3 regions of the Streptomyces dryopteridis genome follow, and region 2 is predicted to be linked to each of the others. Evidence: riboswitches for the same ligand, from Rfam matches in the RefSeq annotation. Region 2 holds a riboswitch; each other region holds the start of a gene.
The links. Region 2 has a riboswitch for cobalamin ahead of metE (5-methyltetrahydropteroyltriglutamate--homocysteine S-methyltransferase). Riboswitches for the same ligand answer to the same signal wherever they lie in the genome.
Positions count from the first base shown of each region.

Region 1: linked by a shared signal. The riboswitch ahead of ACN20G_RS05975 (energy-coupling factor ABC transporter permease) and the one ahead of metE (5-methyltetrahydropteroyltriglutamate--homocysteine S-methyltransferase) in region 2 are both predicted to bind cobalamin.
Region 3: linked by a shared signal. The riboswitch ahead of ACN20G_RS06975 (ribonucleoside-diphosphate reductase subunit alpha) and the one ahead of metE (5-methyltetrahydropteroyltriglutamate--homocysteine S-methyltransferase) in region 2 are both predicted to bind cobalamin.

Region 1 covers NZ_CP187113.1:1,486,829-1,494,109, forward strand. The annotation lists gene glyA (serine hydroxymethyltransferase) at 1-182, shown strand, start outside; gene ACN20G_RS05955 (APC family permease) at 444-2,120, shown strand; gene ACN20G_RS05960 (L-serine ammonia-lyase) at 2,303-3,685, shown strand; gene ACN20G_RS05965 (hypothetical protein) at 4,228-4,536, shown strand; gene ACN20G_RS05970 (AMIN-like domain-containing (lipo)protein) at 4,868-5,413, shown strand; cobalamin riboswitch at 5,520-5,715, shown strand; gene ACN20G_RS05975 (energy-coupling factor ABC transporter permease) at 5,746-6,462, shown strand; gene ACN20G_RS05980 (energy-coupling factor ABC transporter substrate-binding protein) at 6,459-6,827, shown strand; gene cbiQ (cobalt ECF transporter T component CbiQ) at 6,831-7,281, shown strand, end outside.
Region 2 covers NZ_CP187114.1:733,245-740,525, reverse strand. The annotation lists gene ACN20G_RS29750 (helix-turn-helix domain-containing protein) at 1-273, opposite strand, end outside; gene ACN20G_RS29745 (DUF6879 family protein) at 289-813, opposite strand; gene ACN20G_RS29740 (hypothetical protein) at 785-1,027, opposite strand; cobalamin riboswitch at 1,227-1,423, shown strand; gene metE (5-methyltetrahydropteroyltriglutamate--homocysteine S-methyltransferase) at 1,592-3,916, shown strand; gene ACN20G_RS29730 (antibiotic biosynthesis monooxygenase family protein) at 4,141-4,479, shown strand; gene tsaD (tRNA (adenosine(37)-N6)-threonylcarbamoyltransferase complex transferase subunit TsaD) at 4,499-5,545, opposite strand; gene ACN20G_RS29720 (TetR/AcrR family transcriptional regulator) at 5,687-6,250, shown strand; gene ACN20G_RS29715 (hypothetical protein) at 6,278-6,634, shown strand; gene ACN20G_RS29710 (hypothetical protein) at 6,753-6,971, shown strand; gene ACN20G_RS29705 (OsmC family protein) at 7,074-7,281, shown strand, end outside.
Region 3 covers NZ_CP187113.1:1,721,691-1,728,971, reverse strand. The annotation lists gene ACN20G_RS06990 (tetratricopeptide repeat protein) at 1-450, shown strand, start outside; gene def (peptide deformylase) at 519-1,160, shown strand; gene ACN20G_RS06980 (ribonucleotide-diphosphate reductase subunit beta) at 1,261-2,286, opposite strand; gene ACN20G_RS06975 (ribonucleoside-diphosphate reductase subunit alpha) at 2,277-4,700, opposite strand; cobalamin riboswitch at 4,867-5,020, opposite strand; gene ACN20G_RS06970 (GNAT family N-acetyltransferase) at 5,321-5,827, opposite strand; gene ACN20G_RS06965 (YbdD/YjiX family protein) at 5,912-6,106, opposite strand; gene ACN20G_RS06960 (carbon starvation CstA family protein) at 6,103-7,281, opposite strand, start outside.

The sequences.
Region 1 (7,281 bases), on a different replicon from region 2:
TGGTCACCTCCGGCCTGCGGATCGGCACCCCGGCCCTGGCCACCCGCGGCTTCGGGGACGAGGACTTCGCCGAGGTCGCCGACATCATCGCCGAGGCCCTCAAGCCGAGCTACGACGCCGAGGCCCTGGCCGCCCGGGTCTCCGCCCTCGCCGCCGAGCACCCGCTGTACCCCTCGCTCTGAGCCCCGCGCGCCGGGGCCGGCAGCGGGCCGTACGGGCCCGCCGCCGGCGCCGGCGCGGGGAGCGGCGTGACGGTGCGCACGCGGTCGGTTCCGGCACGGGGCCGTTGTCCACAGGGGTCCGAGCCCCTCGTGACGATGGTCCCGCGGTCCTGCTGCCCTTTGCCCGGTCTTGACCCGGTGTGCGGCACGTAGCCTCCAGGTAAGGATCCGCGGCAACGGAGCCCACGCCACGTTTCCCCCTCAGGACGGACACGCCCTCCCATGGACATGAGCGCAGCGAATCGCAAGGGCCTCGGGCTCTTCGCGCTGATCATGATCGGTATCGGTTCCATCTTCGGCTCCGGCTGGCTCTTCGGCGCCGGCACCGCCGCCCAGGTCGCCGGCCCCGCGGCCCTCGTCGCCTGGGTGATCGGCGCGGTCTTCATCGGCATGATCGCCATGTCGTACGCGGAGGTCGGCGCCGCCTACCCCATCCCGGGCGGCATGGCCCGCTACGGCCACCTCTCGCACGGCCCGGTGCTCGGCTTCGTCACCGGCTGGGCGGTGTGGATCGCGGTGGCCTCGCTGATCCCGATCGAGTCCATCGCGGCCACCCAGTACATGTCCTCGTGGAGCTTCGGCTGGGCCAAGGACCTCGTCGACCCGGCCTCGCACCACCTGACCGGCTCCGGCATGGTGGTGGCGCTGCTGCTGACCGTGCTGCTGTGGCTGTCCTGCTACTGGTCGGTGCAGCTGCTGGCCCGCGTCAACGCCGCCCTGACCCTGGTGAAGTTCGCGATCCCGGTGCTCGCCGTGATCGCCCTGATCGCCTCCGGCTTCCACGTCGAGAACTTCAGTGCGCACGGCGGGTTCGCCCCGCAGGGCTGGACCGCCGTGCTGACCGCGGTCACCACCTCGGGCGTGGTCTTCGCGTTCAACGGCTTCCAGGCCGTGGTCAACCTCGGCGGCGCCGCCAAGAACCCCGGCCGGGCCATCCCGATCGCGCTCGCCGGCGCCCTCGGCCTCGGCCTGGTCATCTACCTGGCCCTCCAGGCCGCCTACCTCGGCTCGGTCCCGCCCGAGCACCTCGCGCAGGCCGGCGGCTGGTCCGGGGTCAACTTCAACTCCCCCTTCGCCGAGCTCGCCAAGCTGCTGATGATCCACTGGGTCGTGGTGATGCTCCAGTTCGGCGCGTTCATCTCCCCGGCCGGCTCCAACATCGCCAACGTGGCCTCCGCCGCTTACATGGTCCGCAACCTGGCCGAGACCGGCTTCTTCCCGCGCCGGCTCAAGGACACCCACCCGGTCTACGGCACCGCCCGTCCCGCGATGTGGCTGAACCTGGGCTTCTCGGTGCTGCTGCTGGTGACCGTCGGACACAGCTGGAAGACCCTCGCGCCGGTGATCTCGGCCGCCATGGTGATCTCCTACCTGATCGGCCCGATCGCGGTCGGCGTGTTCCGGATCACCAAGCCGGGGCTGCGCCGCCCGTTCCGACTGCCGATGGCCGGCCTGCTGTGCCCGCTGACCTTCGTCTTCGCCGCCCTCGCCCTGTACTGGTCGAAGTGGCCGAACACCGGCGTGGTCACCGCCCTGGTGCTGCCCGCCGCCCCGATCGCGATGCTGGTGCTGATGCGCCGGGGCACCCGCAACCTGGCCCGACAGTGCGCGCCCGCCGCGTGGATCGTGGTCTTCCTGATCGGCCTGTCCCTGATCTCCTGGCTCGGCGACCCGGCCTTCGGCGGCCGGGGCCTGGTCTCCGGCGGGCTGGACGCCGTGCTCGTCGCGGCCCTGGCCCTGGGCACGTACTTCTGGGCGGTCCGCGCGGGCGTCCGCGCCCACCACGCCGGTCTGCCCGGCCCGGAGCCCGTGATCGAGGGCGCCGAGCCGACCCCGGCGGCCTCCGAGTCGGCCACGAGCCCCGCCCGTGAGGATGCCGGTGCGCTGACCCACGCCTGAGGTCACCCGCCTGGCGGGCGGCGGACCGGGCACGTGATCCGTGACCGGTCCGCCATCCTCCCGAGACCCGCGACGGACGAGCCGTTCACGCACACGCGATAGGCTCGTCCGTCGGGACAAAATCCGCGAAACACCACCTCTCCTGCCCCTCCCACCCACGAGCAGACAAGGGAGTCTCCCCCGTGGCCATCTCCGTCTTCGATCTCTTCTCGATCGGCATCGGTCCCTCCTCCTCCCACACCGTGGGCCCGATGCGCGCCGCGCGCATGTTCGTGGCCCGACTGAAGAAGGACGGGCTGCTCGCCCAGACCGCCTCGGTCCGGGCCGAGCTGTACGGCTCCCTCGGCGCCACCGGGCACGGCCACGGCACCCCCAAGGCCGTCCTGCTCGGCCTGGAGGGCCACTCCCCCCGCACCGTGGACGTGGAGAGCGCCGACGACGAGGTGGAGCGGATCCGCTCCACCGGTCGACTGCGCCTGCTGTCCACCGAGATAGGGGACGCCCACGAGATCGCGTTCCACGAGCCCACGCAGCTGATCCTGCACCGGCGTCGTTCCCTGCCCTACCACGCCAACGGCATGACCCTCTTCGCCTACGACGAGGCCGGCGCCCCGCTGCTGGAGAAGACCTACTACTCGGTCGGCGGCGGGTTCGTCGTCGACGAGGACGCGGTGGGCGAGGACCGCATCAAACTCGACGACACCCCCCTCAAGCACCCCTTCCGCACCGGCGACGAGATGCTCCGCCTGACCCGGGAGACCGGGCTGTCCATCTCCTCGCTGATGCTGGAGAACGAGAAGGCATGGCGCACCGAGGAGGAGATCCGGGCCGGGCTGCTGGAGATCTGGCGGGTCATGCAGGCGTGCGTCGGCCGCGGCATGTCCCGCGAGGGCATCCTCCCCGGCGGCCTGCGGGTCAAGCGCCGCGCGGCCTCCACCGCCCGGCAGCTGCGCACCGAGGGCGACCCGATGATGCACCGCTCCGAGTGGACCACCATCTACGCGATGGCCGTCAACGAGGAGAACGCGGCCGGCGGCCGGGTCGTGACCGCCCCCACCAACGGCGCGGCCGGGGTCCTGCCCGCCGTCCTGCACTACTACGTGAACTTCGTGCCCGGCGCGGACGAGGACGGCGTGGTCCGCTTCCTCCTCGCCGCCGGCGCCATCGGCATGCTGTTCAAGGAGAACGCCTCCATCTCGGGCGCCGAGGTCGGCTGCCAGGGCGAGGTCGGCTCGGCCTGCTCGATGGCGGCCGGCGCCCTGGCCGAGGTCCTCGGCGGCACCCCGGAACAGGTCGAGAACGCCGCCGAGATCGGCATGGAGCACAACCTGGGCCTGACCTGCGACCCGGTCGGCGGCCTCGTCCAGATCCCGTGCATCGAACGCAACGGCATGGCCGCCGTCAAGGCCGTCACGGCCGCGAAGATGGCCATGCGCGGCGACGGCAGCCACAAGGTCTCCCTCGACAAGGTCATCAAGACCATGAAGGAAACCGGCGCCGACATGAAGATCAAGTACAAGGAGACCGCCCGCGGCGGCCTCGCGGTCAACGTCATCGAGTGCTGAGCACGCCCCCTCCCGCGCACGCCCCGTCGGACCCTCCGGCGGGGCGTGCGCGCGTTCGCGGGGAGGTCACGGGTGGGGGGACGGGTCCGCCCGGGCGGGGGACGTCGGGGGCGCGGGCGTGCGCATCGCGGGCCGGCGTCGTTGAACCGGGTGCCTCGTGTGTGCGGTGGGGCGGTTGGGGCTGGTGGGACAACGCGGGACGCGTCCATCCGGGGAGCGGATTCTCGCCGTGGCCCGGCCGATTCCGGCCATGGGTGCCCTGGTTGGCGGAAGGCCCCAAGAAGCCCTGGAAGTAACGGTACTTCCCTTTGTGGGCACGGGTCGCGTGAGTCGCGAAGAATGTCCAACGTCCGTACCCACCCTCCGGTAACGGCAAGTTCAGGCCGTTTCACCCGGGTTGGGGTTTGAAACCGGTTGGTCACGCTTCAGTGGGAAGAAGCCGCTCTGAGGTGGTTGGCGATGATCCACATGCGTCACAGTTGTCACACGCGACGTCGCAGTCACCCCCACCTTTGGTTTTCTCGTCCTTGGAGGACAAGAACATGGCAAGCATCCGCACCACCCGCGTGCTGTCGGCCCTCGCTTCGATCCCGTTCGCCGTCGCCGCCTTCGCGGGCGTGGCGCAGGCCGACAACGGCGCCGGCGCGGCCAACGCGTCCAACGCGACGGTCGCCAGCCTCGTGGGCAGCGGAGTCGGGGGCAACAACCTCGGCAACTCCGGCACCGTGCAGCAGGGTGCGACCGGTTGGGGCGCCTCCAACCAGAACAACACCGCCCAGGCCAACGGCTCCGGCTTCACCGCGATCGGCCAGTCGAACAACAACGACTCCGTGGCCGTCAACGTCCCGTAATCGTTGCCCGGAAGCCCTCTCGGGCTGCCGTTCTCGGTCGGCCGTCGGCCGGGGGTCCGCCCCCCGGCCGGCGCCGCCGCCCGATCGGGCCCGCCGCGTCCACGGGAGACGGACACAGCACGCTCCACCCCTTCGGAGACCTCCCCTCCCGGCCGCGGCCCCGGCCCACCCCCGCATCGCGTCCTCCGCACTCGTGCTCGGAGGGCGCGTTCGCGCGTCGCGGCCCGGGGAACCGGCCGGCGCGGATCGGTGTCATGGTGGACAGAGTCCTCTGTCCGTGCCGGGAAGGGCCCGGCCCTCGGTGAGGACCCGGTCCCCAGGGGAGTGCCTCATGTACAGCACCATCGGACGACGCCGCGCCATCGCCGCGGTCACCGGCGCCCTGCTCACCGCCTCGGTGGCCCTCGCCGCCCCCGCCGGCGCCTCCGATCGCGAGACCGGCACGGTCAAGCCCGCCGCCAAGGCCGCCGCGAGCTTCTCGCCCCTGGTGGTCAACGCGCGCACCGGCTCCCACTGCACCTACGACCGGCTCGTGATCGACGTGCAGGGCACGAGCGTGCCCGGGGTCTCCATACGCCCGGTCGACAAGCTCTACCACGACGGCTCCGGCGAGCCGGTGAACCTGCCGGGCAAGTTCTTCCTGGAGATCCGGCTGAACCCGGCCCAGGGCCACACCGACGAGGGCCAGAACGCCTACCAGGGCCCGCGCCTGACCACGCTGCCGTACAACAAGCTCAAGGGCCTGGCCTACACCGGGGACTTCGAGGGCTACGTCACCTTCGGCACCGCCTTCGCGACCAAGCCCACCTGGAGCACCTTCACCCTGGACAACCCCAAGCGGATCGTCGTGGACTTCCCGCACGCCAAGACCTGCTGACCCCGGCCCCCCGTTCGCACCCGCGACAGCCGCCCCGCCCCCGACCCGGCCCCGCCCCGACCTCCGGTCCCGGCCGGGGTCGGGTTGTGACCTGCCCGAACGCCCACTAGTGTCATCGGGCCTTGGTGTACGGGAAACCGGTGGAGAACCGGTGCGGCCCTCGCCACTGTGAACGGGAAGTCCGGCTCCATTCCTGCGGGAGGCCACTGGGCGGCCGCGGGAGACCGTGCGCTGCCCGGGAAGGCGGAGCCAGGGCATCAGCACCCGTGAGCCAGGAGACCGGCCGAGGCGCGTCGTCCATCCACGAGGTGCTGGAGAGGTCTCACCGAATCATGCACATAGCCGAGGGGTTCCTGCCCCCCTTGCACGCGGTCGCCTGGGGCGCCGCGTCCGCCCCGTTCGTCGTCCACGGCGTCCGGGCCCTGACCCGGGAGGTCCGGGCCAATCCGGAGAGCACCCTGCTGCTCGGGGCCTCCGGGGCCTTCACCTTCGTCCTGTCCGCGCTGAAGATCCCCTCCGTCACGGGCAGTTGTTCCCACCCGACGGGCACCGGGCTCGGCGCGATCCTGTTCCGGCCGCCGATCATGGCGGTGCTCGGCACGATCACCCTGCTGTTCCAGGCCCTGGCCCTCGCGCACGGCGGGCTGACCACCCTGGGCGCCAACGTGTTCTCCATGGCCATCGCCGGGCCCTGGGCCGGGTACGGGGCCTACCGCCTGCTGCGCGGCTGGAACGTGCCGCTGATGGGCTCGGTCTTCGTCGGCGCCTTCCTCGCCGACCTGGTCACGTACTGCGTGACCAGCGTGCAGCTCGCGCTGGCCTTCCCCGACCCCAGCGGCGGCTTCCTCGGCTCGCTGGCCAAGTTCGGCGGGATCTTCGCCGTCACCCAGATCCCGCTGGCGATCAGCGAGGGGCTGCTGACGGTGCTGGTGATGCGCCTGCTGATGCGCTCCAGCAAGTCCGAGCTGGTGCGGCTGGGCGTGGCCCGGCTCACCGGAAGGTCCGACGCGGCCGCGACCGCCGTCACGACGGAGGCGAGCGCCCGGTGAAGCGCGACACGAGGATCAACGGGCTGCTGCTGCTGGTGGTGGCCGCGCTGGCGGTGCTGCCGGTGGCCCTGGGGCTGGGCGAGGGCAAGGAGGAGCCGTTCGCCGGGGCCGACGCCCAGGCGGAGGCGGCGATCACGGAGCTGAGCCCGGAGTACGAGCCGTGGTTCAGCCCGTTGTACGAGCCGCCCTCGGGTGAGATCGAATCGGCGCTGTTCGCGCTCCAGGCGGCGGCCGGCGCGGGGGTGCTGGCCTATTACTTCGGGGTGCGGCGCGGCCGGCGCCAGGGTCTGGCGGCAGCGGCGGCCGAGGCCCGGGAGGTCGGGGCGGGCGGCGCCGAACGGCCGGTGACGGGTTCGGAGACGTAGCCGGTGCTGCCGATCGACGCGGCGGCGCACACCAATCGGTGGCGCCGCCGGCACCCGTTGGAGAAGGCCCTGTTGGGCGTGGGGCTCACGGTGTCGGCGGTGTCGCTGCCGCCGTGGCCCGGGGCCCCGCTGGTGGGGCTGGCGACGCTGGTGGTGCTGTTGGGGCCCGCGCGGGTGCCGGGCCGGCTGCTGTGGCGGGCCTTCCGGGTGCCGTGGGGTTTCTGCGTGACGGGCGCGCTGCCGCTGTTGGTGAGCGTGGGCGGGCCGGCCGGGCCGCTGTCCTGGGCCCCGGACGGGCCGCGGCAGGCGGCGGAGTTGCTGGCCCGGACCTCGGTGGCCTCGCTGGGGCTGCTGCTGTTCGCGTTCACCACGCCGGTCTCGGACGTGCTGCCGCGGCTGGTGCGGGCCGGGGTGCCGGCGCCGGTGGTGGACGTGGCCCTGGTGATGTACCGGA
Region 2 (7,281 bases):
GCGCCAGTCCACGTACATGTTCTCTGCGGTACGGGAAGCCGCAATGATGTCAGCGGCCATCCCGTCCGCCCCGCACGCCCGGCACCATGTGCGCACGTCGTCATCGGACGGCGGGGTTACGCCAGTCTCTAGGCGAGAGACCTTCGACTTGTACCAGCCGGTTCGGTCGGCTACCTCCTTGGCTGTGAGGCCGGCATCTAGACGGATCTCTCGCAAGCGGTCGGCAACGGCTTTGCGGGCTGCCTGAGCGCTCGATGACGGGGACGTGGGCATGGTGTTGCTGTGGCTCTAGATCCGGTATTCCTCGTGCGGCACAGCGCGTTCCCAGACGGCTTCGAACGCGTCCGTACACAGCTTGGCCACGGAGGGTTCGTCGGTCACGTCGTCGCCCAGGTAAGTGCCCTCCCCGGAGAAGTAGCCGAAGCGGACTAGCTTCCCGTCGAACACCCAGAAGTCGTTACCGGGCAACGCGATGTCGGAAGCCTGCTTGCGCGGCAACCAACGGATGCCCTCGCCGGCCGCGATGTTGGCGAACGTGCCGTCGTACAGGTAGCGGGTGTAGCGGCTGACGGGCTCCGAGACGATCCGGGCCCGGCGCACATCGACACCCCGCGCCACGGTCTCTTGCACCATGTCGAGCCACGGCCGCCACCAGGTGGACCGGTCGTCGGGGTTTGGCCGGTATCCGGCTTCCCACGCGGCTACGCGGGGGGCTTCGTCGGGGTCGTCGTAGTAGTCGCGCATCTCAAGGTGCAGCGCCGACGTACGGGACCCTGCCAGAAGCTCACTGAACGGTGGAGCGCTCTGCCACATCACAAGCCTCTCGGATCGCGTTGATCATGCGGAACGGGACCCGCAAGACGCCCTCACCGGGCGGGATGGGCCCTGTGGTGAGGCACTCGGCAATGGTTGCCGCGTCCGGGTTCCAGCCCTGAAACAGGAACTCTTGCCGATCTTCATCTACCCAAACGGTCGGGCAGTTCGCACCGTCGGTGTTCGGGTCCTTCGCGATGAACCTTAGAGCCATGATCCGTCTCCCGTGGTGATCGGTTCTACGTCGTTCCACGAACCATCATGTCCAAGCAGGGAGCGGGCAAGGATGGATTTCGCCGAAGTGGGGAGAGGGCCTACGAGCGCTACCAGGTGGCGTAAGGTCCGCGTAAACATGGCATCGCCCCCGGCGCTGGCCGGGGGCTTTGCTGTACCCGCATCCCTCTGACCTGCATGTATCATGTTGCAAGTTGGGTGTGGAACGCTGTGGGAATCCGGGACTGCCCCGCAGCGGTGAGCGGGAACGACCGCCGTCATACGCACTGGGACCGGGAAACGGTCCTGGGAAGCGACGGCCAGTAGGTGCCTGCCTCGACAGTCCGAGGTCGGCGTGCCCGCGAGTCCGAAGACCTGCCCGTTGCCCGCGCCCGGCCGATGCCGCGCGCGGTCATCCCGGTGACCTCGTGGGCGGGTCGGCGTACACAACGGACGGCACGTGCGGTGGTGCACCGCGCCGTGGCCCGTGCGTTCGTGTCGTTCCCTTCGCGTCCGCGTCCCGCCGCCGGGATGTTCCTGGACACATCTCGCGAAGGAGAGTTCCGTGACAGCGAAGCCCGCGAACGCGGCAGCACGAGCCACCGTGTACGGCTACCCCCGCCAGGGCGCGCACCGCGAACTGAAGAAGGCCGTCGAGGGCTACTGGAAGGGTCGCGTCACCGCCGAGGCCCTGCGCGCCACCGCCGCCGATCTGCGCCGCGCGAACTGGCGGCAGTTGGCCGACGCCGGCATCGACGAGGTGCCCACCGGGGACTTCTCGTACTACGACCACGTGCTGGACACCAGCGTGATGCTCGGCGCCGTTCCCGCCCGGCACCGTGAGGCCGTCGCCGCCGACGCCCTCGACGGGTACTTCGCGATGGCGCGCGGCACCCAGGAGGTGGCGCCGCTGGAGATGACCAAGTGGTTCGACACCAACTACCACTACCTGGTCCCCGAACTCGGCCCCGACACCGTGTTCACCGCGCACCCCGCCAAGCAGGTCGCGGAACTGGGCGAGGCCCTCGCCCTGGGGCACGCGGCCCGCCCGGTGCTGGTCGGCCCCGTCACCTACCTGCTGCTCGCCAAGCCCGCCCCCGGCGTCGACCCCGGCTTCGAACCGCTGACCCTGCTGGACCGGCTGCTGCCCGTCTACGCCGAGGTCCTCGCCGCGCTGCGGGCGGCCGGCGCCGAGTGGGTGCAGTTGGACGAGCCCGCCCTCGTGCAGGACCGGACCCCGGCCGAGCTGAACGCCGCCGCCCGCGCCCACCGCGACCTCGGCGCCCTCGAAGACCGCCCCAAGCTGCTCGTGGCCTCCTATTTCGACCGGCTCGGCGAGGCCCTCCAGGTCCTCGCCGCCGCTCCGGTGGAGGGTCTGGCCCTGGACTTCACCGGCTCCGCCGCCGCCAACCTCGCCGACCTCGCCGCCGTCGGCGGACTTCCCGGCAAGCGGCTGGTCGCGGGCGTCGTGGACGGCCGCAACGTCTGGATCAACGACCACCAGAAGTCCCTGAGCGTGCTCGGCACCCTCCTCGGCCTCGCCGACCGGGTGGACGTGTCGGCGTCCTGTTCCCTGCTGCACGTGCCGCTGGACGCCGCCGTCGAACGCGACATCGACCCGCAGGTCCGCCGCTGGCTGGCCTTCGCCCGGCAGAAGACCGCCGAGATCGCCACCCTGGCGCGCGGCCTGTCCCGGGGCACCGACGCCATCGCCCCCGAACTCGCCGCGAACCGGGCCGACCTCGCCTCCCGCGCCGGTTCCGCCCTCACCCGGGACCCGGCCGTCCGGGCCCGCGCCGGCGCCGTCACCGAGGCCGACGCCCACCGCCCGCAGGCGTACGCGGAGCGCACCGCCGCGCAGCGCGCGCACCTGCGCCTGCCGCTGCTGCCGACCACCACCATCGGCTCGTTCCCGCAGACCGACGAACTGCGCGCGGCCCGCGCCGACCTGCGCGCCGGCCGCGTGGACACGGCCGGCTACGAGGAACGGATCCGGGCCGAGATCGCCGAGGTGATCGCCCTCCAGGAGAAGCTGGGCCTGGACGTGCTCGTGCACGGCGAACCCGAACGCAACGACATGGTCCAGTACTTCGCCGAACAACTCACCGGCTACCTCGCCACCCGCCACGGCTGGGTCCAGTCCTACGGCACCCGCTACGTCCGCCCGCCCGTCCTCGCCGGCGACGTCTCCCGCCCCGACCCCATGACCGTGCGCTGGACCTCCCACGCCCGGTCCCTGACCACGCGGCCCGTCAAGGGCATGCTCACCGGCCCGGTCACGATGCTGGCCTGGTCCTTCGTCCGCGACGACCAGCCGCTCGCCGACACCGCCCGGCAGGTGGCGCTGGCCCTGCGCGACGAGGTGCTCGACCTGGAGGCGGCCGGTACCTCCGTGATCCAGGTGGACGAGCCCGCGCTGCGCGAAACCCTGCCGCTGCGGGCCGTCGACCACGCCGACTACCTGGCCTGGGCGGGGGAGTCGTTCCGGCTGACCACCGCCGGGGTGCGGCCCGAGACGCAGATCCACACCCACATGTGCTACGCCGAGTTCGGCGACATCGTGCGGGCCATCGACGACCTCGACGCCGACGTCATCAGCCTGGAGGCCGCCCGCTCCCACATGCAGGTGGCCCGTGAACTCGCCGAACACGGCTACCCCCGCGAGGCCGGCCCGGGCGTCTGGGACATCCACTCCCCGCGCGTCCCGGGCACCGGGGAGATCGCGGCGCTGCTGCGCGAGGGCCTGCGCGCCATCCCCGCCGAACGCCTGTGGGTGAACCCCGACTGCGGGCTCAAGACCCGCGGCCTGCCCGAGACCCGGGCATCCCTGGAGCACCTGGTGACGGCGGCCCGCGAGATCCGCGCCGAACTCGCGCCCGACCGGGTCTGACGGGACCGACCCGGTCGCGGGCCGGCGCCCCTCGGGGAGGCCGGCCCGCGCCCGGGCGCCCGTCCGGCCCGCCGCGTCGCCCGTGCGCCCGCCGCGTCGCCCGTCCGGGCTCAGCCGTTCGGATCCGCCCGACTGCCCGCGTCGTCTTGTTGCCATACGTTCGCAACAAGGCGACCGGCCGGGAGGCGCCGGCGCCGGACCGTCACGACGAGGAGACCGCACCCATGACCGTCACGGCGCACATCGACTCCGGCAGGCCGGTGGCCACCCTCATCAACGTGTTCACCGTCGCCCCCGAACGGCAGGCGGAGCTGGTGGCCGTGCTCGCGGAGGCCACCGAGACGACCATGAGGCACCTGCCCGGCTTCCTCTGCGCCAACTTCCACCTCAGCCGCGACGGCGAACGCGTGGTCAACTACGCGCAGTGGGAGTCGGAGGAGCACTACTGGGCCATGCGCGCGAACCCCGAGGCGCAGGTGCACATGGACCTGGCCGCCACGATCGCCACCGACGTGCAACCCCGGCTCTTCACCGTCGCCTCCCACCACCCCAAGGCGCCGTAGCCGGCCGCCGCGCCGGGTCTCACGCGGGCGTGAGGGCGGCGTGCTCCAGGGGCGCGGAGGGGTCGATGGTCACGTCGAGGGGCGCGGGCGCGGCGTCGGCGCGGACGAGGAGCTCGCCGACGGCGGCGATCATGGCCCCGTTGTCGGTGCACAGGGTCATGGGCGGCACCCGCAGCTCGACGCCGGCGGCGGCGCAGCGCGCCTCGGCGAGGGCGCGGACGCGGGAGTTGGCGGCGACCCCGCCGACCACGACGAGGGTGCGCACGTCGTACGCGGCGCACGCGGCCAGCGCCTTGCGGGTGAGGACGTCGGCGACGGCCTCCTGAAGGGCGGCGGCCCCGTCGGCCACGGGCACCTCGCGGCCCGCGAGCCGGTGCCCCTCCACCCAGCGGGCGGCGGCGGTCTTCAGGCCGGAGAAGGAGAAGGCGTACGGGTCGTCGCCGGGGCGGGTGAGGGGTCGGGGGAAGGCGACGGCGCGCGGGTCGCCGGCGCGGGCGGCGCGGTCGATGGCGGGGCCGCCGGGGTAGGGCAGGCCCAGGACGCGGGCGACCTTGTCGAAGCACTCGCCGGCCGCGTCGTCGAGGGTGTCGCCGAGGTGCAGGATCGGTTCGCGGACCAGGTCGCGGACGAGCAGCAGGGAGGTGTGGCCGCCGGAGACGATCAGCACCACGCAGGGGGAGGGCAGCGGGCCGTGTTCGAGGGTGTCGGCGGCGACGTGCCCGGCGAGGTGGTGCACCCCGTACAGCGGGACACCGGCCGCGTAGGCGAGGGTCTTCGCGCCGGCGAGCCCGACCTGGAGGGCCCCGGCCAGTCCGGGGCCGGTGGTGACGGCGACCGCGTCGATCTGCCCGAGCCGCAGCCCGGCCTCGTCGAGGGCGCGGCGGACCACGGGGTTGAACGCCTGGAGGTGGGCGCGAGAGGCGATCTCCGGCACGACCCCGCCGAAGCGGGCGTGCTCGTCCATGCTCGACGCGACCACGTGCGCCAGCAGTTTCCCGTCCCGCACGATCCCGGCCCCGGTCTCGTCACACGAGGACTCGATCCCGAGCACCACAGGGCCTGCCATCAGTCCGTCTCCTTCTGCCCCTGCCTGAGTAATTGCAATATATGCGCAACAAGGAGGTCGGTCGTAACCGGTGACGGGGCGCGCAAATTGAGGAACGTTCGTTCTTGACTGGTCGTTCCTCAATTCGCTACGGTTCTGTCCATGGGAAGACCCCGAGGATTCGACGAGGACGCCGTGGTGGACGCGGCGGTGGAACTGTTCGCCGAGCGCACCTACGAAGGCGTGTCGGTGGACGAGCTGGTGTCCCGGCTCGGCGTGCACCGCAACAGCCTGTACAAGACCTTCGGCAGCAAGCGCGGGCTCTACCTGACCGCGCTGCGCCGCGCCCTGACCCGCGACGTGGAACCCCTGACCGCCCACGTCCTCCGCCTCCGCGCGGACGGCACCCCGGACGCACTCCGGGAGGTGTTGGTGGAGGCGGTGTGCGGCACCGGCCTGGACCCGCTGCTGCTGGCCGCGATCGAACTCGCCCCCGAGGACCCCGAGGTCGCGACCCTGGTCAACGGGGCCCTGGACGAGCTGGACCGGGCGGTGGCGCTCGCCGTGGAGACGGGATCGGGGGCGGGGGAGGGGCCGGCGCACGGGTTCACCCTGAGCGCCGTCCTCCTGGGCCTGCGCGCCCGGGGCCGGGCCGGCGCGCCCCCGGAGACCCTCGCCGCCGGCCTCACCGCCGCCCTCGCCGGCACCCCCCGCTCGACCCCCTGAATGCTTACCACTGTCGAAGGAGCCGTCATGGCCAAGGTCACCGTCACCGAGAACACCCTCGTCGTCGAGATCGAGGGGCTGGACAGGGTCTGGTCGCTCAAGAGCCGCCTCGACATCCCCCTCGCCGAGGTGCGCGGCGCCACCGTCGACCCCGGCGCCGCCCGCGAACCCAAGGGCATCCGCACCGCCGGCACCCACTTCCCGGGCGTGATCACGGCGGGCGCCTTCCGCAGCCGCGGCGAGCGCGTCTTCTGGCACGTCAAGAACCCGGCGAAGGTCATCGTCGTCGAACTCACCGGCGACCCCTGGGACCGGCTCGTCATCGAGGTCGACGACCCGCGCGCCACGGTCGCCCTGATAGAACGCGCCCTCCCCACCCGCTGAGATCGGAGGTCACGGCCCCAGGGCCGCCACGAACTCGGAGAAGGTGGGCGCGACGACCCGCCACCGACACAGGTCCGGGTCGGGCCCCACACCCGCCCGACACCCCTACTCTCGCCCCATGACCGTCATCAAGCGCACCGGGCCGCTCTCCCACACCATCCGCGTCGCAGGAGCCGCCGCCGTTCTCCTGACCGCGGGCCTCCTGGCGACGCCGGCCCACGCCGACACCCCCGTCCCCGCCGGCACCCCCGGGTTCCACCTCTGCGGCGCGGTCCTCTGGAGCGCGAACGCCGGCGTGACGGCGGCGCACTGCCTGGAAGGCCGCTCCGCCCCGTGACCCGGACGCGGGGCCGCTCACGGCCCGGGCGGGCGCCGTGTACGTGATCCCTCCTGCCGTGTGGCACCGCGTCCGCGCGGCGCAGGGGTTACGGTCGATGCCATGACCACCGATTCCCTGCGCTCCGTCACCGTCGAGCGAACCGGCCCCGGCCTGTTCACCGCGACCAACTCCCGCGGTGACACGATCACCTTCGGCACCGGCTCCGCCGGCGGCTTCACCCCCGTCGAGCTCTTCCTCGCCGCGATCGGCGGCTGCTCCGCCGCCGACGTGGACGTGGCCACCACCCGGCACGCCGACCCCGTCGCGT
Region 3 (7,281 bases), on a different replicon from region 2:
CCGCACGGCGAACGCGTCACCGCCGCCGGCCCCTCCTACCCCGTCTTCGACGAGATCGAGCTGTGGGCCCCCTCGCCCGTCCCCACCTGGGTGGTGCTGCTGGAGGCCGCCGCCGAGGAGGACCGGGACGCCCTGGAGGCCCTCGCCGCCGACGCCGGATTCGCGGCCGAGGACTGGTCCTCCTCCGTGCGCCTGCTGTGCCGGACCTGCTCCGAGAGCGAGATGCCCAGCGGGGAGGGCGAGGGCGAGCACCTCGACCCCCACGACCACAGCGAACCCGGCCACCCCGGCCCGCTGGGCCACCGCACCGCCGGCTCCGGCTCCCTGTGGGTGCCCGAGCGCGAGTGCGGGATCGCCGCCCCGGCCGGCCTCGTGCGCGGACTGCTCGACGGCTGGGTCGCCGACAGCCCCGACACCCGGGAGTGGCGCGATCTGGAAGAGGTCTGCTGAAGGCCCCCGGCGCTGCCCGTAGGCTGTAGGGCGACACGTGGCAGGACGAGGAAGGCACGAGAGCGACGATGGCCGAGCAGCACAACGAGCAGGACCAAGAGGTTTCGGTGAACGACGGCTACGTGGTCGACACCGAGGACTGTGAGGCGCGCGAGCTGGCCCACCGCGAGCGCGGCACGGCGCGCCCGATCACCACCGTCGGCAACCCCGTCCTGCACCGCGAGTGCAAGGACGTCACCGAGTTCGGCGACGAGCTGGCCAAGCTGATCGACGACATGTTCGCCAGCCAGAAGGCCGCCGAGGGCGTGGGCCTGGCCGCCAACCAGATCGGCGTGGACCAGAAGGTCTTCGTGTACGACTGCCCGGACGACGAGGGCGTCCGCCACACCGGCGTCGTCGTCAACCCGCGCCTGGTCGAACTGCCCGCCGGCAGCCGCGTGTTGGACGACTCCAACGAGGGCTGCCTGTCGGTGCCCACCGCGTACGCCGCGCTGGCCCGCCCCGACTACGCCGAGGTCACCGGCCAGGACGCCCAGGGCAACCCGATCAAGGTCCGCGGCACCGGCTACTTCGCCCGCTGCCTCCAGCACGAGACCGACCACCTGTACGGCTACCTGTACATCGACCGGCTCTCCAAGCGCGACCGCAAGGACGCCCTGCGCCAGATGGCCGAGGGCACCCCGCGCTACGAGACCGTCCCCAACGACTGACCGCGGGCCCGGCCCGCACGCCCGAAGGCCCCGCCCCGGAACGCGAGTTCACGGGGACGGGGCCTTCGGGCGTACGGCGCGCGCGACGCCGCGCGCGGGCTCAGAAGTCCTCGTCGAGGTCGACGGTGCCCTCCACCGCGACCTGGTACGCCGAGGGGCGCCGCTCGAAGAAGTTCGTGAGCTCCTGCACGCCCTGGAGCTCCATGAACGAGAACGGGTTGCTCGAACCGAACACCGGGTCCAGGCCCAGCCGGACCAGCCGCTGGTCGGCCACGCACTGCAGGTACTCGCGCATGGACTCGGTGTTCATGCCCGGCAGCCCGTCCCCGCACAGGTCGCGGCCGAACTGGAGCTCCGCCTCGACGGCCTCCTTCAGCATCTCCGTGACCTGCCGGCCCAGCTCCTCGTCGAAGAGCTCCGGCTCCTCCTTGCGGACCGTGTCCACGACCTCGAACGCGAAGTCCATGTGCATGGACTCGTCCCGGAACACCCAGTTGGTGCCGGTGGCCAGGCCGTGCAGCAGGCCGCGGCTGCGGAACCAGTACACGTAGGCGAAGGCCCCGTAGAAGAACAGGCCCTCGATGCACGCCGCGAAGCAGATCAGGTTCAGCAGGAAGCGGCGCCGGTCGGACGCGGTCTCCAGCTGGTCGAGCTTCTCCACCGAGTCCATCCAGCGGAAGCAGAACTGCGCCTTCTCGCGGATCGACGGGATGTTCTCCACCGCGTCGAACGCCGCCGCCCGGTCCTCCGGGTCCGGCAGGTAGGTGTCGAGCAGCGTCAGGTAGAACTGCACGTGCACGGCCTCCTCGAAGAGCTGCCGCGACAGGTACAGCCGCGCCTCCGGGGAGTTGATGTGCTTGTACAGGGTCAGCACGAGGTTGTTCGCGACGATCGAGTCACCGGTCGCGAAGAACGCCACCAGCCGGCCGATCATGTGCTGCTCCGCCGGGCTCAGCTTCGCGAGGTCGGCCACGTCCGAGTGCAGGTCGACCTCCTCCACCGTCCACGTGTTCTTGATCGCGTCCCGGTAGCGCTCGTAGAAGTCCGGGTACCGCATCGGCCGCAGCGTCAGCTCGAAACCCGGGTCGAGCAGGTTCTGGGATCGGGTGGGGGTGCTCACTGGCATGCCTCGCAGGACTCGGGGTTCTCAAGGGAGCAGGCCAACGCGTCGGCGTCGAGGGCCTGCGGGAGGGGGGCGGCGGTCGCGGGCACCGTCGCCGGGGCGGCGGCCTCGACGCGGGCGCCGCCCTGCGCGGCCCGGGCGATCTTCGTCGCCGGACGGGACCGCAGGTAGTACGTGGTCTTCAGCCCCCGCTTCCAGGCGTACGCGTACATCGAGCTGAGCTTGCCGATGGTGGGCGTCTCCAGGAACAGGTTCAGCGACTGGCTCTGGTCCAGGTACGGGGTGCGGGCGGCGGCCATGTCGATCAGGCCGCGCTGCGGGATCTCCCACGCCGTGCGGTACAGCTCGCGCACCTCGGCCGGGATCCAGCCGAAGCCCTGCACGGAGCCCGATGCCTCGCGCAGCGCCTCGCGGGTCTGCGCGTCCCACACGCCCAGCCGCTTCAGCTCCTCCACCAGGTAGGTGTTGACCTGGAGGAACTCCCCGCTGAGGGTCTCGCGCTTGAACAGGTTCGACACCTGCGGCTCGATGCACTCGTAGACGCCCGCGATGGACGCGATGGTGGCGGTCGGGGCGATGGCCAGCAGCAGCGAGTTGCGCAGGCCCGTGCTCGCCATCCGGGTCCGCAGCGCCTCCCAGCGCTCCGGCCAGTGGTGCGTCACTCCGTAGTGGTCCGGGTGCAGCACGCCGCGCGCCGTGCGGGTCTCCTCCCACGCCGGCAGCGGCCCGTGCCGCTCGGCGAGGTCGGTGGACGCCTCGTACGCGGCCAGCATGATCCGCTCGGCGATCCGCGTGGACAGCTCCTGCGCGGCCGGCGAGTCGAAGGGCAGCCGCAGCTTGAAGAACACGTCCTGCAGACCCATCGCGCCCAGGCCCACCGGACGCCACTTGGCGTTGGAACGGCCGGCCTGCTCGGTCGGGTAGAAGTTGATGTCCACGACCCGGTCGAGGAAGGTCACGGCGGTGCGCACGGTGGCGTCCAGCCGCTCCCAGTCCAGCTCGCCGGTGCGCTCGTCCACGAAGGTGCCGAGGTTGACGGAGCCGAGGTTGCACACGGCCGTCTCGCCGTCGTTCGTGACCTCGATGATCTCGGTGCACAGGTTCGAGGAGTGCACGACGCGGCCCGGCAGCGCGGTCTGGTTGGCGGTGCGGTTGGAGGCGTCCTTGAACGTCATCCAGCCGTTGCCGGTCTGCGCCAGGGTCCGCATCATGCGGCCGTACAGCTCGCGCGCCGGCATCGTCTTGCGGGCCAGGCCGGCGGACTCGGCGCGGCGGTAGGCGGCGTCGAACTCCTCGCCGTACAGGTCGACCAGCTCGGGCACGTCGGCGGGGGAGAACAGCGACCAGGCGGCGTCGGCGTTCACGCGGCGCATGAACTCGTCCGGCACCCAGTGGGCCAGGTTCAGGTTGTGGGTGCGGCGCGCGTCCTCGCCGGTGTTGTCGCGCAGCTCCAGGAACTCCTCGAGGTCCGCGTGCCAGGTCTCCAGGTACACGGCGGCGGCGCCCTTGCGCCGGCCGCCCTGGTTGACGGCCGCGACGGAGGCGTCGAGGGTCTTCAGGAACGGGACGATGCCGTTGGAGTGCCCGTTGGTGCCGCGGATCAGGGAGCCGCGGGCCCGGATCCGGGAGTAGGACAGGCCGATGCCGCCGGCGTGCTTCGACAGCCGCGCCACCTGGTGGTAGCGGTCGTAGATCGAGTCCAGCTCGTCGGCGGGGGAGTCCAGCAGGTAGCAGGAGGACATCTGCGGGTGGCGGGTGCCCGAGTTGAACAGGGTCGGGGAGGAGGGCAGGTACTCCAGCCGGCTCATCAGCCGGTACAGCGAGGCCACCTCGTCCACGGCCGGCAGGGACTCGTCCTCGGCCAGGCCGCAGGCCACGCGCAGCATGAAGTGCTGCGGGGTCTCGATCACCTGCCGGGTGATGGGGTGGCGCAGCAGGTAGCGGCTGTGCAGGGTGCGCAGGCCGAAGAAGCCGAAGCGGTCGTCGGCGCCCTCGGCGAGGGCCGCGTCCACCAGGGCGTCCAGTCGCGCCGCGTGGGCGGTGACGAAGGCGGCGGTGCGGTCGGCGATCAGGCCCTCGGCGTGGCCCACGGCCACCGAGGCGGAGAAGGAGACGGCGCCCTGACCGGCGGCCTCGTCGGCCACGGCGAGGGTCAGCAGGCGGGCCGCGAGCCGCGAGTAGGCCGGGTCCTCGGAGATCAGGCCGGCCGCGGCCTCGCAGGCCAGCCCGCGCAGCTCGGCCGCGTCACTGGCGCCGCTGCGGCCGCGCAGGGCGGCGGCGGCCACCCGGCCGGGGTCGGTGTCGGGCAGGTCGGCGGTCAGCTCGGTGAGGGTGCGCAGCAGCGCGGCCCCGAGGCTCTCGGCGGTTGCCTCGGGCGGGGTGGACGCGGCGCGCGGTGCGGCAGGCGCGATGGTCACGTGGGGGCTCTCCCTCGCTCGGCTCCGGCCACTCGGGGCGGGGGCGACGGGGGGCGCACGCGAACGGGCGCACCGAGACCGCCCTGGGCAGGTTCGGGCGGGGTGCTCCGCGTGACGTCCACCGGCCCAACCGCGAGGCCCGGACGAATCGGCGCCCGGACCGGTCGGTCTGGGCGCACTGTCGGCAGGTCCTCGGACTCGCGCACCCCCGTGCGGCGCCCTCGCGGAGGAGGGACGGGCGAAAAGGGGTGTGTCACACCGTTGCGGGACAGTTCCGGATTCACACCGGATTCCCCTGCGGCGACAGCGAGCACGAGCATACATGTAGGGGGCGCGGGATGCGGACACCACCACATGTTGTGGACGGCCGGCGCCCGATGCGGGCGGTGCGCCCTGGTGACGGGGGTTTCGGGGGCTCCCGTGCGGGCTCGCGCGGCGTGTCGCGGAAGCGAACTCCGGGTCCTCGGAGAGGGGCGCATCGGCGCCCGCGCGGGGCCCGGGGGCGGCCGGCGGGCGCGTCGCGGGCGCGAACGCGCGGGGCCGCGGGGGCCGGCCGGCGCGCGGTGCGGCGCGCTCCGGGCCGGCGGTCGTGTTCACACGACCGTCACGCGGCGGGCGGGTCAGAAGGCGAGGCGGTAGGTGTGCAGCGGGTCCATCTCGGCGAACGGGGTCCAGTCGCGCTCCGGGGTGCGGATGAATCCGAGCCGGCGGTAGATCCGGTGGGCGCCGACCATGTCCCGCGTGGTGGACAGCACCAGGGCGCGCACGCCGGGCAGGGTCCGGGCCCGCTCCTCGCAGGCCCGCACGAGGGCCTCGCCGACGCCCCGGCCGCGGGCCTCGGGGGCCACGGCGAGCATCCGGAACTCGGCCTCGTCGGGGCCCGCGATGTCGCACATGGAGCTGCCGGGTTCGGCGAAGGTGACCTGGCCCAGCAGCAGGCCCTCGGCCTCGGCGGTGAGAATGACGACGCCGGGGTCGGCGGCCCGGCCGGCCACGTCGCGCAGCCGGTCCAGGTAGGGGTCCTCGGCGCCGAAGGCCACGAGGTCGTCGTCCAGGTAGACGCGCGCGGTGAGGTCACCGAGGGCCGCGTACTCCTCGGGGCGCGCGGTTCTGATCGTGAAATCCATCCGCCAAGTGTCGCACCGGCGCCGAAACCGGCACGAGCCGCCCACCGGCCCCGGTCGGGGTGGTGGGCGGCTCGCGCGGGGTGCTCAGCAGCAGCGGAAGCCCTCGCGCGGGTCGGCCTCGCGGGCGTCGGTGCGGGCCCGTTCGAAGGCGCGGCGGGTCAGTGGCTCGGCCGTCGGGTCGTGGCCCAGGGTGTGCGCCACGTACCGGTCGTAGGCGGCCTCGCCGGAGAACTCCCGGACGTAGAACCGGACCCGCTCCCACACCTGCCGGCCCGTCATGACGCGGCCGGCTCCTTGGCCTTGCCCGCGGCGGCCTCGGCGGCGGCGATCTCCGCCTTCTCCTCGGCGGTGGCGAACATGCCGGCCGGGGCGACGATCCTCGACTCGGTCCACGGGACCTCGGAGCTGGTCGTGGTCTCGGGCCGGCGGATCGCCTTCAGGCAGGTGCGGGCGGCGTCGGCGAGGACCACCAGGATGAGGACGGCGAACAGGACGGACAGGACGCCGTCGACGGTGGCGTTGGTGACGATGGTGTGCATCTCGTCGGCGTTCTTCGCGGGCGGCAGCACCTTGCCCGCGTCGATGCCGTCCTGGTACTTGTCGCGCTGGGCGAAGAAGCCGACCTTCACGTCCTCGGAGAAGACCTTCTGCCAGCTCGCGGTCAGGGTGACGGCCACGTCCCACAGCAGGGGCACGCCCGTGACCCAGGCCCACTTCAGCCGGCCGGACTTGACGAGCAGGGTGGTGCAGACGGCGAGGGCGACGGCGGCGAGCAGCTGGTTGGCGATGCCGAACAGCGGGAAGAGCTGGTTGATGCCGCCGAGCGGGTCGCTGACGCCGACCCACAGGAAGTAGCCCCAGCCGCCGACCACGATGGCGCTGGCGAGCCAGACGCCCGGCTTCCAGCTCACGTCCTTGAAGGACTTGTGCACGTTGCCGAGGGTGTCCTGGAGCATGAAGCGGCCCACGCGGGTGCCCGCGTCCACGGTGGTGAGGATGAACAGGGCCTCGAACATGATCGCGAAGTGGTACCAGAACGCCTTCATCCCGGCGCCGCCGACCACGGCGGAGAAGATCTCCGACATGCCCAGCGCGAAGGTCGGGGCCCCGCCGGTGCGCGAGAGCAGGCTGACCTCCTCGACGTCCTTGGCCGCCTGCGCGAGGTCGGCCGGGGAGATCGCGAAGCCGAAGTTGGTGACGGCCGCCGAGGCGGTCTCCACCGTGGTGCCGATGACCCCGGCGGGGCTGTTGACGGCGAAGAAGAGGCCGGGCTCGATGATGCAGGCCGCGATCACGGCCATGATGGCCACGAAGGACTCGGTCAGCATCGCGCCGTAGCCGATCATCCGGACCTGGGTCTCCTTCTGGATCATCTTCGGGGTGGTGCCCGAGGAGACCAGGGAGTGGAAGCCGGAGAGGGCGCCACAGGCGATCGTGATGAACACGAACGGGAA